Regions from separate parts of the Dyadobacter aurulentus genome, predicted to be linked through region 1. Evidence: riboswitches for the same ligand, from Rfam matches in the RefSeq annotation. Region 1 holds a riboswitch; the other holds the start of a gene.
What was found. A riboswitch is a leader RNA that binds a small molecule or an ion and turns the genes downstream of it on or off. The one in region 1 is predicted to bind S-adenosylmethionine.
Positions count from the first base shown of each region.

Region 2: it holds a riboswitch for S-adenosylmethionine, as region 1 does, so the genes downstream of both, FXO21_RS16755 (homoserine O-acetyltransferase family protein) here and FXO21_RS21275 (cysteine desulfurase family protein) in region 1, are expected to answer to the same signal.

Region 1 is NZ_VSRN01000001.1:5,131,169-5,139,435, forward strand. Features, by position in the region: gene FXO21_RS21260 (hypothetical protein) at 293-1,213, shown strand; gene FXO21_RS21265 (arylsulfatase) at 1,303-2,907, shown strand; gene FXO21_RS21270 (sulfatase) at 2,940-4,361, shown strand; SAM riboswitch class I at 4,547-4,640, shown strand; gene FXO21_RS21275 (cysteine desulfurase family protein) at 4,799-5,968, shown strand; gene FXO21_RS21280 (hypothetical protein) at 5,979-6,233, shown strand; gene FXO21_RS21285 (EamA family transporter) at 6,258-7,208, opposite strand; gene FXO21_RS21290 (Lrp/AsnC family transcriptional regulator) at 7,215-7,691, opposite strand; gene FXO21_RS21295 (UbiA family prenyltransferase) at 7,864-8,267, shown strand, end outside.
Region 2 is NZ_VSRN01000001.1:4,031,407-4,039,673, reverse strand. Features, by position in the region: gene FXO21_RS16770 (DUF7009 family protein) at 1-293, shown strand, start outside; gene FXO21_RS16765 (FdhF/YdeP family oxidoreductase) at 296-2,620, shown strand; gene FXO21_RS16760 (glycerophosphodiester phosphodiesterase) at 2,728-3,501, shown strand; gene FXO21_RS16755 (homoserine O-acetyltransferase family protein) at 3,525-4,577, opposite strand; SAM riboswitch class I at 4,740-4,847, opposite strand; gene treA (alpha,alpha-trehalase TreA) at 5,081-6,628, shown strand; gene FXO21_RS16745 (PhzF family phenazine biosynthesis protein) at 6,750-7,541, shown strand; gene FXO21_RS16740 (DMT family transporter) at 7,538-8,267, opposite strand, start outside.

The DNA of each region.
Region 1 (8,267 bases):
AAAATACAACTCCTTGTTATTTCATTTTCTTTAAATTTACTTTGTCTATCAAATAAGTAGATTATCCTCGTTAACCACCAGCCGGGATAAGCGTTTATCATTTATTATTAACTTATGATATCGATGAATCCAATTTCTTCGGTCCGCATTTCCGCGGCAATGGTGGTCTTCTCAAATCGGCTTTCTGTATTGCGCGTCTGTTGTTGCCAGTAAACACAGATGTATCTATTAGGTTAAACATTCAATCGGTTTTCCGGCGGGAAACTGCTTTCACTCACATTTTTAAGATCTCATGAAAATTGCAAAATCAGTACTTGCAGCACTAGGGCTGCTTGCCTTAAATGGCCCGGTCTTTGGCCAATCGTCCAATGAAGTCGTGATTACAGGCGTTCGTTTCGCTTATCCGATTGTCGAGAAATGGATCAGCGATTACAAGGCGATCAACCCGCAGGCCAATATCAGGATAGAAACCAGGACAATTACCGATCCCCAGAAATACGATTTGCTGATCGAAGCCTACGAGCTGAATAAGGAGCCAAAAGAGAAACGGGAATATGTGTCGCTGGGGCGTTATGCCTTGTTACCTGTCGCGAATGCGAAATCGGTATTTGCAAAAGAATACAGTGAAAAAGGACTCACCGAAAAGACTTATAAACAGCTGTTTTTCCATGATATTTACGCCGAAAAAGACAAGGCGCTTCCGGAGAATTATACGATCTACACCCGATTGCAAAAAGCCGGTGCGCCCGTCACTTTTGCTAAATACTTTGGTTATGAGCAACAGCAAATCAAAGGAAAAAGCATTGCCGGTGCCGATGAACACCTGATCAAGGCGTTGTTAAAAGATGAGACAGGCGTGACATATACCACAATCGGGCTGGCCTACAACAACGAAACAGGGCAGGTAGTGGAAGGTCTGACTGTGATCCCTGTTGACCTGGACGGTAATGGAAAAGTGTCCAGGGACGAGAAAGCACTTGGCAACCGCGAAGCATGGATTACAGCTCTGGAAAGTCAGAAGGTGAAGAATGTGCCGGTCGAATACATCCATTTTTCAATTGACAGACAAAACACGAATCCTGAGGCAAAGAAATTCCTGCTTTGGGTAGCCGACAATGCGGAAAAGGATCTTCACAATTTCGGATACCTGAAAGGGGAAAGCGGTCGCCTGAACGGGGACAAAGAAAAACTGGAAAGTTTGTTAAGAAAATGATTCTGCCAAAGCCTGGGTAGCTAATGCGTATAATGTAAATCGTTCAGAATGGCGCATTCCTCCTGATCATAATTATTTGAATTTGACACATGAAATCGACCAGCAAATACATTCTTTTACTATCAGCTCTTATTCATATAAGCGCATTTGCACAGAAAAAACCTAATATCATCGTCATACTGGCTGATGATCTGGGATATTCGGATCTTGGGTGCTACGGAAGTGAGATCCCTACGCCTAATCTGGATAAGCTCGCGCAAAACGGAATCAGGTTGACCAGCTTCTACAATACCGCCCGTTGCTGTCCCACAAGAGCTGCTTTGCTGACCGGTGTTTACAGTCATCAGGCTGGCATTGGTCATATGATGGAAGATAAGGGCGCGGAACATCCGGCCTATCGCGGCCAGCTGAACGATAAAAGCGTGACGATTGCGGAAGTGCTGAAAAGCGCCGGTTATTTTACAGCAATGACAGGAAAATGGCACGTCGGCCAGCCGCACGGAACAGTTCCCTGGAAGCGCGGTTTTGACCGGTCGCTGAATGCACCGGCCGGCGGATTTTATTATGGCGACGGAAAGAATGCCAAGATATTTCTGAACGGTGAGGGGCTTGCGAATGATTCGGAAAAGCTGCCGCAAAACTGGTATTCCACCGATTTATGGACTGATTTCGGCTTGCGTTTTATCGATGAGGCGGTCCAGGAGAAGAAACCGTTTATGTTGTATCTCGCGCACAATGCACCCCATTTTCCATTGCAGGCACCGGAAGAAGATATAGCAAGATTTCGGGGAAAGTACCTCAAAGGCTGGGAGAATCTCAGGCAGGAACGATACCAAAAACAGATCAAGCTGGGATTGATCGACGCTTCCTGGAAATTGCCGCCCTCCAATCCGAATATTCCAAAATGGGAAAGTCTGAGCGCTGAGGACAAAAAGCGGTACGACGATATTATGGCGATCTATGCGGCAGTGATTTACAGGCTTGACAAAAGCATTGGCGACCTGGTTGAAGGCCTGAAAAAACGCGGGGTCTTCGATGATACTGTGATCCTTTTCGTGTCGGATAATGGTGGAAATGCAGAGCCTGGCAGTGAAGGAAGGTATGAAGGTGCCCGGCCGGGCGACTCCCAATCGACGGTATTCCTTGGTCAGGGCTGGGCAGAGGCAGCCTGCACACCTTTTTGGGCATATAAACACCATACACACGAAGGCGGGATTTCGTCGCCGGGTATCATTTCCTGGCCCGCGGGCATTCCGGCTGCACGAAATGGTCAATTTGAAAAACAGCCGGCTCATATTATCGACATCATGGCCACGCTGGTTGACCTGGGCGGGGCGAAGTATCCGACCGAGTTTGCCGGCAAGCCGGTACTGCCACTCGAAGGTACCAGCCTGCGGCCTGCATTTACCGGAAAAAACCTTGCACGGAAGAACCCGATTTTCTGGGAGCACGAAGGTAATCGTGCAATCCGCGACGGAAAGTGGAAACTGGTAGCGGAAAAAACAGAGAAATGGCAGCTTTACAATATGGAAACCGATCGGTCGGAGTTGTACGATCAGTTTGCCAAACAACCCGAAATCGCTGATAAGCTGGCCGCTAAATACGAATCCTGGTACAAACGCGTCGGGGCGGAGGAGTATGACAAGACTTTCAAATGGTTTTACGATTACGATAAGGCGAAGGCGGGGAAGTGAGAGAATGAATGAATGTTGTTATTTTATCCTTTATGAGAAAGAGTCGATTCATTTCTTTTTTGGCGGTTTTTGTGATCGCCGTTTCGTCTGGCTACGCACAGGCTACTTCGGGGGCCGGTTCGAAGTACAATGTACTTTTCATTGCTGTTGATGATCTGAATAATGATCTGGGTTGCTATGGTAATGCCTATGTAAAATCCCCGAATATTGACCGTCTTGCAAAAAGAGGAGTGAAGTTCGAAAGGGCTTATACGCAGTTTCCATTATGCAGCCCGAGCAGGTCCTCGCTGCTGACCGGCCAGCGACCCGACGTGACCAAGATTTACGAACTGCAAACGCATTTCCGGCAAAATTTGCCCGACATTGTTACGCTGCCGCAACTCTTCAAAAACAATCAGTATTACAGTGCGCGCGTAGGGAAAATTTACCATTACGGCGTTCCAGGGCAAATCGGGACCGATGGGCTGGATGATCCTATCTCCTGGAACCATAAGGTAAACCCGAAAGGCAGGGATAAAACGGAGGAATCGCTTGTTAAAAACCTGACACCCGATCGCGGCCTGGGCAGCGCGCTCGCCTGGCGTGCGACGGAAGGTAAGGACGATGAGCAGACAGACGGAATGGTGGCGAGCGAGGCGATCAAATTGCTGGAAGAACATAAGGACGAACCGTTTTTTCTGGCGGTAGGATTTTATCGTCCGCATTCTCCTTATGTGGCACCGCAAAAGTATTTTGATCAGTATCCGCTCGCAAGCGTGCCGCTACCCAAAGAAATCCCGGGCGACCTGGATGATATCCCGGAAGCTGCGTTATTTACAAAACCTGCTCACTGGGGACTGGACGAGGGCCAGCGCAGGGAAGCTTTGCGCGCCTACTATGCCACAATTTCGTTTATGGATGCGCAGGTGGGACGGGTATTGGATGCATTGGACAAATTGAAACTGACCGATAAAACCATTATTGTACTATGGAGCGATCACGGGTACAACGTAGGTCAGCACGGGCAATGGATGAAACAAAGCCTTTTCGAAAATTCGGCAAGGGTACCTCTTATTATCTCGGCTCCCGGAAAGTCAAAAGGTAAATCTTCGGGACGGACCGTCGAGTTGCTCGATATTTATCCCACGCTGGCAGAGCTGTGCGGACTCGGTCCCGGACAAAAATTGCAGGGGCAGAGTTTAGCCCCTTTACTGAAAAATCCTGCCGCAGTTTGGAATAAGCCCGCCTATACGCAGGTACGAAGAGGCCAGATATTCGGTCGCAGCGTGCGTACTGAGCGTTTCCGATATACTGAGTGGGATGGCGGGAATGCGGGTATTGAACTATACGACCACGAAAAAGATCCGAACGAATTTGTTAATCTGGCAAAGAATAGTCAATTCACCAGTACTGCTGAGAAGCTTTCCGCGCTGCTGAAACAAGGTTATCCTGCGACGGCAGCGGCAAGTAATTAGGCGATTTGCCCCATTAGACCAAAACGGTCGTTTACCCCAGGCGATTTTTTACTGAAACCGTAATTGTCCAAAGGCATCAGCACCAAGCCGCCTTTGGGCAATGCCATAAAAATATTTTTGCGAATTTTTCATCACCTGTTTGGACATTCGGATTCTTTATGTAATCTTTGTCTATCGAATTACTAGATTTATAAAGAAGGAAGGGAGAGGTTAGGCTCTATGATCTTCTGGCAACCTATGACTTTTTAAGGTGCCCCAACCTAATTCTATTGATAAATCTGAAATCCAACCACCGGATTACAAGGAAATTGAAAGTGATTGATAGCTGCGCAGCCGTGCGGAATGCTTGCTGTTTTTGCTAAAAGTTTAATGCGCGATTGTCGCGTTATCGGTCGCCGGATGAAAAACTATGTTTTACCGAAAAGACAAATGTGCGTATGAAAATCTATTGTGACAATGCTGCAACTACGGCGCTGGACCCGGAAGTGATCGATGCGATCATCCCGTATTTTTCAGAAAATTTTGGTAACCCATCTTCGTCGCACTGGGCAGGTCGCCAGGCCAGGGAAGATGTCGAAAATGCGCGGAGAGCGGTTGCCGGCTTGCTTGGTGCCACCCCCGGTGAGATCTACTTCACTTCCGGTGCTACGGAAGCGAACAATCTTGCGTTGACAGGCGCGATAAAAGCCTACGGGATCAGCCACGTCATCACAAGCCGGATCGAACATAAAGCAGTATTGCAAACTTTGCTCGCGCATGAAAAGGAGGGGGATATCGAGGTTAGCTACGTCCGGCTTGATGAGCGGGGAAATGTGGATACCTACCATCTCGAAAACCTGCTGCGGGCCAATCCGCGGAGTTTAATTAGCTTAATGCATGCCAATAATGAGATCGGTAATCTGACCGACATTCGCGCGATCAGTAAACTGGCAGAACGTTATGACGCAATTTTTCACTCTGACACGACGCAGACGATAGGAAAGATCGCTTTCGATTTGAGCGGATTGGAAATCCATTTTATCGTAGGGTCTGCTCATAAATTCCACGGCCCGAAAGGCGTAGGGTTTCTGTATATTGATAAGAAACACAGGATTGCACCGCAAATACATGGTGGCGGGCAGGAGCGCGGCCAGCGCGGCGGCACCGAAAATGTGATCGGTATAGTCGGACTGGCGAAAGCACTGGAAGTTGCCTGCCGGAACCTTGAAGAAAACCAGTTGAAGATTTGGAAACTGAAGGAGTACCTGGTCTCGAAGCTGGCGATCAGCCGGATAGGGGATATCTGTTACAATGGCGATAGCAAATCGGAAGAGAATAGTATTCCGAATGTGGTAAATGTTTCGTTTCCTTGCCTTCCTGCCGGCAATATTGTAGCATTACTGGATCAGGCTGGTATTGCGGTTTCCGGCGGCAGTGCATGTTCCGGCCTCGGTACATCTCATGTGATCGCGGCATTACCCTGTCAGCGGGAAAAGGAAAACGTGCGTTTCTCATTCAGTAAGTTCAACACTTTTGAGGAGGTTGATCAGGTCGTCGCAACGATTACCGAAATCTATAAGTCAGTGCGAGCGCCCCGCGGGAGGGAGCTGGAATTAGCCATTATTTAACAAAATCCAAATGAACGATATTTTCCTGTTGCGGATTATTTACCGCGACGCAGTCAATCTCCATAAAATTACCTCCACGGTCGAATCGGTGAACGGTGCCAGGATCAAGCGCCTGGATTTCAGAAGTAAGGGAAAGAAATTCGTCGGCATTATCGCATTCGAAGTGTCGCGGCTAATTGATTTTGAGCATATTATGCTTTTAATCCGCCGAAACAGTAATATTTACAAAGTAGAAAGGGTAGCAGATATGACGATCTGTTGTTAATGCGTTTACAACAGATCGTCCGTTTTAAGCGGCGTTGGCGGCCATAGCTTTTGGCTTACGGTATTTGTGCAGATTAATAAGCAGTACGCTCCCCAGGATCACGACCAATCCCAGGATCTGCAACGGACTGATGCTTTCTTTGGCAAAAAATATCCCCAATAACACCGCGACTACCGGATTGACATATGCATAGGTGCTGACTTTTGTGGCAGGCTGAACTTTCAGAAGCCACACGTAGGCACTGAAACCGATAATCGACCCGAAAATAATCAGATATACTGCCGCACCCCATGCACCCGCTGGAACAGCGGCGGGATCAAAGTTTTCCAGCTCTCCCGAAAATATAACGCCGGGAATGAATGCTACGCCGGCAGCAAACATTTGCCAGGTAGAATTGACCGTAGCAGAATCGGAGCCGGACTGATATTTAGAATATAAAGAACCGCCTGCCCAGGCCATTGATCCCAATACCACCAAAAACATCGCGAAGAGATCCCGGGAGCTATTGAGCGATGACATGGAGGCCATTATTTTTTCGCTGAACAATAAAATTACGCCCGCAAAACCGATCAGCAGGCCCAGGATGGTCGACCTGTTGGTTAAATTCTCTGACCATTTCGGCTTGTCGAGCAGTACAAACCAGAGCGGCGACGACGATACCATGATCGCTACCATGGCGCTGGGCAGAAACTGCTCCACCCAGATCACCACCCCGTTTCCCACAAAAAGCAGCAGCAAGCCGGTTATGATAGCAGGCTTGATCGCTTTTAGCGAGAAAACTTTTTCACCTCTGGACAAGCTCCATGCCAGCATAATCAGTCCGGCAATGATGAACCGAAATGCGCCGAGGAAAAACGGAGGCAAGCCAGCCAATGCTTTCTGGATAAAGAAGTAAGTAGAGCCCCAGACGATATAAACCGTGGCGAAAGCCAGCACAACCAGGGTTGCGGAAGGAGTTTTGTTTTCCGTTTGCATGACCATTTATTTTTCAGGTATTACTAATAGTTGTTCTTCTTTGACTGTTTCGAGAACGATGGTGGTGCGTGTGGACAAAATTTTCGGAATTTTACTAAACGAGTTGCGCATCAGTTCCATCAGGGAAGCCGAGTCGGTGGTGCGCACTTTCACGAGGTAGCAATCGTCACCTGCGATGTGATGTACCTCCTGTACTTCGGGGATTTTCGCCAGTTCTTTTGCAGTCTCATTACTCCCCATTCCCTCTGCCGATTTGATGGAAATAAACGCGAGCATGGTCTGGTGCAGTGCAGCGGGGTTTATCCGCGTAGTATATTGTTTAATTACATTTTTCTGTTCCAGTTTTTTGACGCGTTCCAATACTGCGGACGGCGCCATTTCCAGTTCCCGGGCCAGGTCGGCATTTGTAATGCGGGCATTTTCCTGCATGAGCCGGAGAATACTGAGGTCGGTTTTGTCAAGTGTGAATTCTGAGGGGGTCATATTCTCTTAAAGGGGTGTTATTTCGAATATTGTTCAGGTATTGTATGGCTATTGTGTATAATATGCTGATAATACAGATAGACTTCGCTTATAGTTCGGTTTGATCGCAAATTTTTTTTGTTTTTACAAAATGCGGCGTGGCAGTTGAAATGAATATTTCCTATATTAGGTCATGCGCATCGACGGTAACACCTTCAAATTGCTGAGAATACCATTCTCATTCTTCCTGATGCCGCTTTTTCTGTTCGCATACAGTCAGGCGGAAACGGTTTTGCACCATCAGGCGCTCTGGGCATTTTTGATTATTCATTTGCTGGTATATCCGTCAAGTAATGGGTACAATAGCTACGTCGACCGCGACGAGGACAGCATCGGCGGACTGGAAAAACCGCCTATGCCCACAGAGCAGCTTTTCTATCTCACCGTTTTTCTTGATTTGTCGGCGATCCTGCTGGCTGTTTTTTTCGTAAATACTTCGTTCGCGGTTTGCCTGGTCCTGTATATAGCTGCTTCAAGAGCTTACAGCTCGCGGCAGATACGGCTGAAAAAATATCCGTATGCCGGCTTTCTTACAGT
Region 2 (8,267 bases), 1.1 Mb from region 1:
GTTACCTGGAAGAACGAACTGCTTTTCCACAAGGCGAGCTGGCGTATGCGATCAAAAGTCAGCCGGCCATCGAAAAGCTCTCGGCTTCTTTTGAAAATCAGCACATTACCATATTTATTCCTGAGTCGTTCGCGCAAGACTGGCCGGATAATAATGTGATTGGAATCGATTCGGACATATTTGTCGGCGAGCAGGAAACGTTATATCTGTTAGTAGAAAAAGATTTCAAATGTTTGGACAATGATGCGGAAGACCAGTCTGACAACTACGAAAACCCGAACCAAACCTGCTGATTATGGCTGAATCGCCGATTTCCATTCCAGGCTCAGAGAATCCGGACAAGCTGACCGGCCTAAAAAAAGGCAAGATCAAAAAAGTAGCGGCGGGTATTCCGGCGGTTGTTTCCAGCTTTGAGAAAATCGTCAAAGAAGCCGGTATGCAGCGCGGAATGAAGGCGTTATTTAACCTGAATAAAAAAGGCGGCTTTGACTGTCCGAGCTGCGCCTGGCCGGATCCGGACGACGAGCGCTCGGGCGTGGCAGAATATTGTGAAAACGGCGCAAGGGCCGTGGCTGAGGAAGCTACCCAGAAAAAACTGACTCCCGATTTTTTTTCTCAAAATTCGGTATTGGAGCTCGGGAGGCTCTCTGATTATGAAATTGGCGGCAAGGGCAGGATTGCGCAGCCGATGGTTTTACCGGCAGGCGGCACGCATTATCAACCTATTACATGGAAAGCTGCTTTTTCAAAAATCGCATCGGAGCTTAACCGGCTCTCTTCGCCTGATGAAGCTGTGTTTTACACCTCGGGCAGAACCAGTAACGAAGCGGCTTTTCTATATCAGCTTTTTGTACGCGAATTTGGCACAAACAACCTGCCTGATTGCAGCAATATGTGCCACGAAAGCAGCGGCGTTGCATTGGGCGAATCGCTGGGGATCGGGAAGGGATCTGTAACGCTGGACGATTTTTACAAAGCGGAAGTGATTATGATACTCGGACAGAATCCGGGCACGAATCATCCCCGCATGCTCACCGCATTACAGAAAGCGAAATCCAACGGAGCGACGATCGTTTCCATTAATCCACTGCCGGAGACGGGGTTGATGGGTTTTAACAACCCGCAAAGAATGGAAGGGGTACTGGGCATTAATGCTTCGCTGACCGATATTTTCCTTCAAATTAAAATTAACGGGGACCTGGCGCTATTGAAAGCGATTGAGTCACTGCTTTTAAAAGAAGAAGATAGTAATCCCGGCGCAGTTTTCGATCAGGACTTCATCAGGCATAATACAGAAGGTTACGAAGCATTTGTCACGCACCTGAAAGCATTCAGCGCGGAAGAACTGGCATGGCAATGCGGGGTCCCTTTTACGCAAATTCAGGAAACGGCACGTTTGCTGGCTACTAAAAGCAAAATCATCGTTTGCTGGGCCATGGGGCTTACCCAGCACAAAAATGCAGTGGATACCATTAAGGAAATAGCCAATTTATTGTTATTGAAAGGCAGTATCGGCAAGCCTGGCGCAGGAACCTGTCCTGTGCGGGGCCATAGTAATGTTCAGGGAGACCGGACAATGGGTATTTTCGAAAAACCCACAGATCAACTCCTCAATTCCATCGAACGAAACTTCCAATTTTCTCCACCCAGGAAACATGGATATGATGTGGTTGATTCGATTAAAGCAATGCACGAAGGAAAGGTTGGTGTATTCTTCGCAATGGGCGGGAATTTCCTTTCAGCTACTCCCGACACCAGATATACCGCCGAAGCATTAAGTAAATGCAGGCTGACAGTACACGTTTCAACAAAACTGAACCGGAGCCACCTTGTGCACGGGGAAGAAGCGCTGATACTGCCTTGTCTCGGCCGGAGCGATATGGATATGCGAAGTGGTGAAAACCAGTTTATTTCCTGCGAAAATTCAATGGGGGTAGTACAAATGTCAAAAGGAGTTTTGCCGCCGGTTTCGGATATGCTATTGAGCGAGCCGGAGATCGTTTGCAGACTCGCGCAGGCGACATTGGGGAAACGCAGCCAGATCAATTGGCAAATGTATATTGATAATTACGATGTGATCAGGGCAGATATTGAGCGTACTATTCCCGGATTTGAGAAGTATAACGAACGTGTCCGGCAGCCTGCGGGATTTTACCTACCGAACTGTAACCGTGAAGGGAAATTTGATACTTCGTCTCAAAAAGCCCGATTCAATGTCGCCGAAATTCCGGTCAACCAGTTGGAAAAAGATGAGTTAACGATGATGACGATCCGTAGCCACGACCAGTTCAATACGACGATTTATGGTCTCAATGACCGTTATCGCGGCATTTATAACGAGCGGCGGGTAATTCTGATGAATGAAGCAGATATAGCAGACCGGGGTTTGCAGAACGGGAGTCTGGTTGATCTGCACAATGATTTTGGCGGCGTGAAACGCATTGCGCATAAGTTCCTGGTAGTTGCTTATCCTATTCCCAAAGGCTGTGCGGCAACCTATTTCCCCGAAACGAATGTGCTGGTGCCGATCGACAGCGTAGCCGACAAAAGTAATACGCCGACTTCCAAGCAGGTTGTGATCACAGTTTCGAAACATCATATTCCGGGCTCGGAAAATTAATATTGTGCTAATATTGCTTAGCAATACAAAGAGTAATTTTCGCCTCTGTCGTCGTTTAAAAAGTGACCGGAGTTTTCGGTATTTTTAATTCAGTCCAAATTTTTAAAATGAAAAAAGTATTTGCTTTACTCGCAGTGGGCCTTTTGAGCCTTACCACTTTTGAAGGTATGTCACAAAATAAGAACAAAGTGATCGCCCACCGCGGCGCGTGGAAGAATACCGGAGCTACTGAGAATTCTATCGGTGCGTTGGAACATGCGATCAAGCTCGGTTGCTATGGCAGCGAATTCGATGTGCATATGTCGGCCGATTCGGTGATTTTCGTGCTGCACGATCATTCTATCAAGGGTACGCATATTGAAAAGACCAATGCAAGCGAGCTGTCCAAGATTAAGCTTGAAAACGGCGAGTCGCTGCCGACGCTGGAAGCTTATTTGAAAGCAGGAGCGAAACAGAAGAAAACCAGGCTGATCCTGGAAATCAAAACTTCTTCAATGGGAAAGGAAAGATCACTGGCACTGGCGACGAAATGTGTGGAAATGGTCAAAAAGCTAAAAGTTGAAGACATCACCGATTACATCGCATTCGATTTTGATGTTTGCAAAAAAGTGAAAGAGCTGGCGCCGAAAGCGCACGTGGAGTACCTGAACGGAGATAAAACGCCTGACGAAATCGCTGCCGCCGGCTTAGACGGTATTGACTATCATTTCAATGTGTACAAAAAGAATGAAGATTACATTCCTGCCATGAAAGCCAAAAAACTGACCACGAACGTGTGGACAGTAAATGACGAAGCAATGCTGAAATCGTTTCTGGAAAAGAATGTGGATTTTATCACTACAAACGAGCCGGAATTGCTGCTAAGCATTTCTAAAAAATAAGCAATTCATCCGGTTGGAAATGGCTAGCCTATCTTAGCCATTTCCAACTGTCCGTTCGTTTCCTGCCAAACTCTGATCACCTGGGTGAGCTGTTTGTATTCGATCAAAAAACCGTCGTGCCCGTAAAGCGAATCGATTTCCTGAAAAACTGCGTCGGGAATATGGCGGGCCAGAAACTGTTGTTCAGAAAGTGGAAAAAGTAGATCGGACTTGATCCCCAGCACCAGTGTTTTCGCTTTTACCAAGCCCAATGCATGCACGATTCCACCACGGTTCCTGCCTACATTGTGCGAATCCATAATCTTGGATAGTACCCAATAGGAATACGCATTAAAGCGTTTCACGAACTTATCTCCCTGGTATTGCTGGTAAGAAGAAGCCCTGAAATCGTCGATCTGATCGGGGTTATCCCTTGCCTGCGTGAAATTATAGGTATCGTAATTACGGTATGAAAGCAATGCAATGGATCGTGCAGCCCGCATGCCCATTGCACCCGCTTCCGGGTGATTATCTTCAAAAGTAGGGTCCGCCTGGATCGCCATTCGCTGTGATTCGTTGAATGCAATTCCCCAGGGCGAATGCAATGCATTGGAGGCGATCAGTACGAGTTCTTCAAAAAGGTCAGGCACTTCCACCGCCCATTCCAGCGCCTGCTGGCCGCCCAGCGAGCCGCCGATGCAGATTTTAATTCGCCTGATACCCATTTCCTGCCGCAGTAAGTCCATCGCGCCGACAACATCCCTCACCGTAATCACCGGAAAGTCACGATAGTAAGCATTGCCGGTTTTTGGATTGACGGATAGTGGACCAGTTGAACCGTAGGCAGACCCCAGCACGTTGACGCAAACGATAAAATGTTTTGCCGGATCGAAATATTTACCTTCTCCTACCAGCCCGTCCCACCATTCAGCCGCATTGGAGCTTCCGGTAAGTGCGTGACAGATCCAGATGATATTGTTCTTTTCCGGGTCAATGGTTCCGTAAGTGGTGTATGATAGCTCAAAACCAGCGAGCTCTCCGCCCATTTCGAGGGAATAGGGATAGGGATGCTTGAATGTTTTTTGTTCCGACTGCATAGGTGCCAAAGCACATTTAAATATAAAATGTTGACGTCAGTGCCTGTTTTCAAATCGAAAACAGAAGTGACTGATACATCTGAAAAATAACTTTCAGTTGCAGGTGCGAGAATAAAGCCATTCGGCTTACGGAAATTTCTAACTGTAAGTACACGCGAATTGATTTTATATCTCCTAATAAATTAGGTGGGAATTAGCACCTTTCTCCATTGTGGTAGCAGGTTGCCAGAGGTTCGTAGAGCCCATTCTCTCGCCTCTTCTTTATAAATCAATCGCTGTTATGAGAAGCAATTGACTTGATGTTACAATATTAAGCGGGGATGCCTGAAAATGCAAATAAAGTAGGAAATTCTGTTTCCCGCCGCCCGGACATTTATGAGCTCTGGCGGAACAAAAGGCTATATTCAGTCGTTGCATTTTTACAGACGAATGGAATGCGATCGGGGCTAAACAACAACCAGGTAGCTCGATATTAGCACATTAACCCTTTAAAGTCAGTTCTATTGTACGGATTCATTGCTCCCGCTTACACTTACGGACAGTCGCATATTTCCCCTGAGGACCTGTACGGCACCTTTTTCCGGGATGTGCAGAATAGCCATATTTTCACGGATTCTAAAACCTTTGCAGACGCTATTCCGCTGGAAGATCCTGTATTGATCATCGAGCGGTATCATCACGAAAAACTCGCCGACGATTTTGATATTGAACAATTCGTAAGGCGCTGTTTCAGAATTCCGTCGCACATTGCTTCTACTTTCAAAGCGGACACCAGTATGTCGGTTTCCGACCATGTCAGAAAGCTCTGGCCGGTACTTACCCGCCAGCCGGAAAACCAGGAACGTGGGGGGTCGCTCATCCCGCTTCCCTATGCCTATGTTGTCCCTGGCGGGCGTTTCAGGGAAATTTATTACTGGGACAGCTATTTCACGCTACTTGGATTGAAAGAAAATGGCCGCACTGATCTCGTAGAGAGCATGATAAATAATTTTGCTTACCTGATCGACAGCTTCGGCTACATTCCTACTGCAAACCGGACTTACTACTTAACGCGCTCGCAGCCTCCGTTCTTTTCGCTGATGGTAAGGCTGTTCAGTGAAATGGAAGGGAAGAAAATACTTAAACGGTATTTACCGCAAATGCAAAAAGAATATGACTACTGGATGGAATCTGGTAGCACAAACGAGCCTTTCACCGCGCACCGCAGGCTTGTGAATTTGCCGGAAGGCGTGCAATTGAACCGATACTGGGATGACAAGGCCACGCCGAGGCCGGAATCTTTCCGGGAGGATGTGGAACTGGCCGCGCATGCCAATGAGAAATTCGGCACTTCTCACGACTCGCTGTACAGGCATATCAGGGCAGCGGCAGAATCGGGCTGGGATTTCAGCAGCCGGTGGTTTGAAGATGAAACTGATTTTGCCACGATCCATACGACCGATATTCTGCCGGTGGACCTGAACTGCCTGATGTACCACTTGGAGCAAACACTGTCCGAAGCCTATCTGCTTGCCGGGGATATGACCCTGCAAAGCGTGTATCTCGAAAAAGCTGCCCGGCGCCGCATGGCGATACAGCGTTATTTCTGGGATCCGGAAAAAAATTACTACATGGACTACGATTTCAAAAAACAAAATTTCAAGAAAGCCGTTACTCTTGCCGGCACGTTTCCATTGTTTTTTAAATTGGCGTCAAAGTCGAATTCGCACTATGTAAGGGCATATATCCGGCTTAATTTCCTGAAATCCGGCGGATTGCTGACAACCACAGTCAAAACGGGACAGCAGTGGGACGCACCAAATGGCTGGGCGCCGCTGCAATGGATTGCCTATAAAGGTTTGAGGAATTACAATTTTCACAGAACAGCCAATGAACTGTCGGCAGAGTGGCTGGGTTTGATCGAGAAAGAATTCAGGCACTCTGGTAGAATGCTTGAAAAATATAACGTTTCAGATACAAATCTGCTGGCTGGCGGCGGCGAATACGAGATACAAGAGGGCTTTGGCTGGACAAACGGGGTCTATCTCCGGATGAAAAATAAGAAGAGATAACCGTTTCGGGCACATATTAATTTTATATCATTCTAATAAATTATATTAAAAATTTCCTCCGGCACATTCAGGCGGTGGGAGATATTTTTAATACCTTGTATTGCTAACTGACCGATATTACATGAAACTTTCCTTATATCAAATAGACGCTTTCACAGATAAACTTTTTGGAGGAAACCCTGCGGCCATCGTGCCGCTGGACCAATGGCTTCCGGATGAAACAATGCTGAATATCGCCGCAGAAAACAATTTGGCAGAAACCGCATTTTACGTTCCTACCGAAGCCGGATTCCATATCAGATGGTTCACCCCGACTGTCGAGGTTGATCTTTGCGGACATGCCACGTTAGCAGCTGCCTATGTGATTTTCAATATTCAGAATTACGAAGGCAATTCGATCGTGTTTGATTCAAGAAGCGGAGAACTTCGGGTAGATTGTAAGGAGGATTGGCTCACACTCAACTTTCCGGTAGATCAGTACCACATCGCAGTTCCGCCTCCGGCCCTGGTGGAAAGCCTCAATACCACTACATTGGTGGAAGTTTATAAAGGAAAAACAGATTACCTGGTAGTCGTGGAATCGGAAGAAGTAGTTCAGAATCTTGACTTTGATATCATAGTCCTGTCCACAATTCCGGCAAGGGGCATTATTATAACCGCCGCCGGCAATGATGTCGACTTCGTTTCCCGATTTTTTGCACCTCAATCCGGCATTGACGAAGATCCGGTGACTGGTTCAGCTCATACTACATTGATCCCCTATTGGGCCGAAAAGCTCTCTAAGAACAGTCTGACTGCAAAACAGTTGTCGAAACGGGGCGGCTTTCTGAAATGTGAGCTTGACGGAGACCGCGTTCACATTGGCGGGCAGGCAAGATTATACCTCAAAGGTGAAATTCTGATCGAAGATTAACTCTTGTTTTTTCCGGTCAACTTTGATCTCTGGCCTGCATAGAGGCCGGCAAGCACCAAGCATGTCCCTAGGATTGTATAAATGGTAACAGGCTCGTCCATTAACCACCACGCAAAGAAAAACCCGAAAAGGGGACATAAGAAAAGCCACAACGCCGCCTTCACTGCATCGAGCCGCAGGAGATGAAACCAGCAGATCAACCCAATGATGGACACTGCCAGGCTCAGCCATAACACCGAACCCCAGAATGTGCCGTCAAGCCGGGTTTCCGAAAATTCGCTGAACAAAATGGTAGCGGGCAAGAGGAACACCCCGCCAAGGAAAACCTGCCAACCGTTTATCAGTAAATTCGGAAGCTCCCATTTTATCGACGCATAATAAACACTGGCGGCTGAAACGGCTATCATACTGATCAACAATATGGTAATACCTTCCGGAGTAGTATAGCTGTCGGCCAGAAGCGGGTATGTCGCTATCCCGATACCGGCCATGCCAAGTAAGATACCCAGCCATTCATCGCGTTGCGGCCGTCGTTTTAGCCACCAGGACGATAATAATACGATAATCAGCGGGTTGGTTGAAACAGCAAGGCTGCCGATCCCGGCGGCAGTATATTTCATGGCATACACGTAGAGGCCCAGATAAAGCGTTGTATTTAAAAAGCCGAAAAGGCTTAATTGCAGCCATTCACCCTTAGTCGGCAAGCGATAAGATGAATTTTTGTTA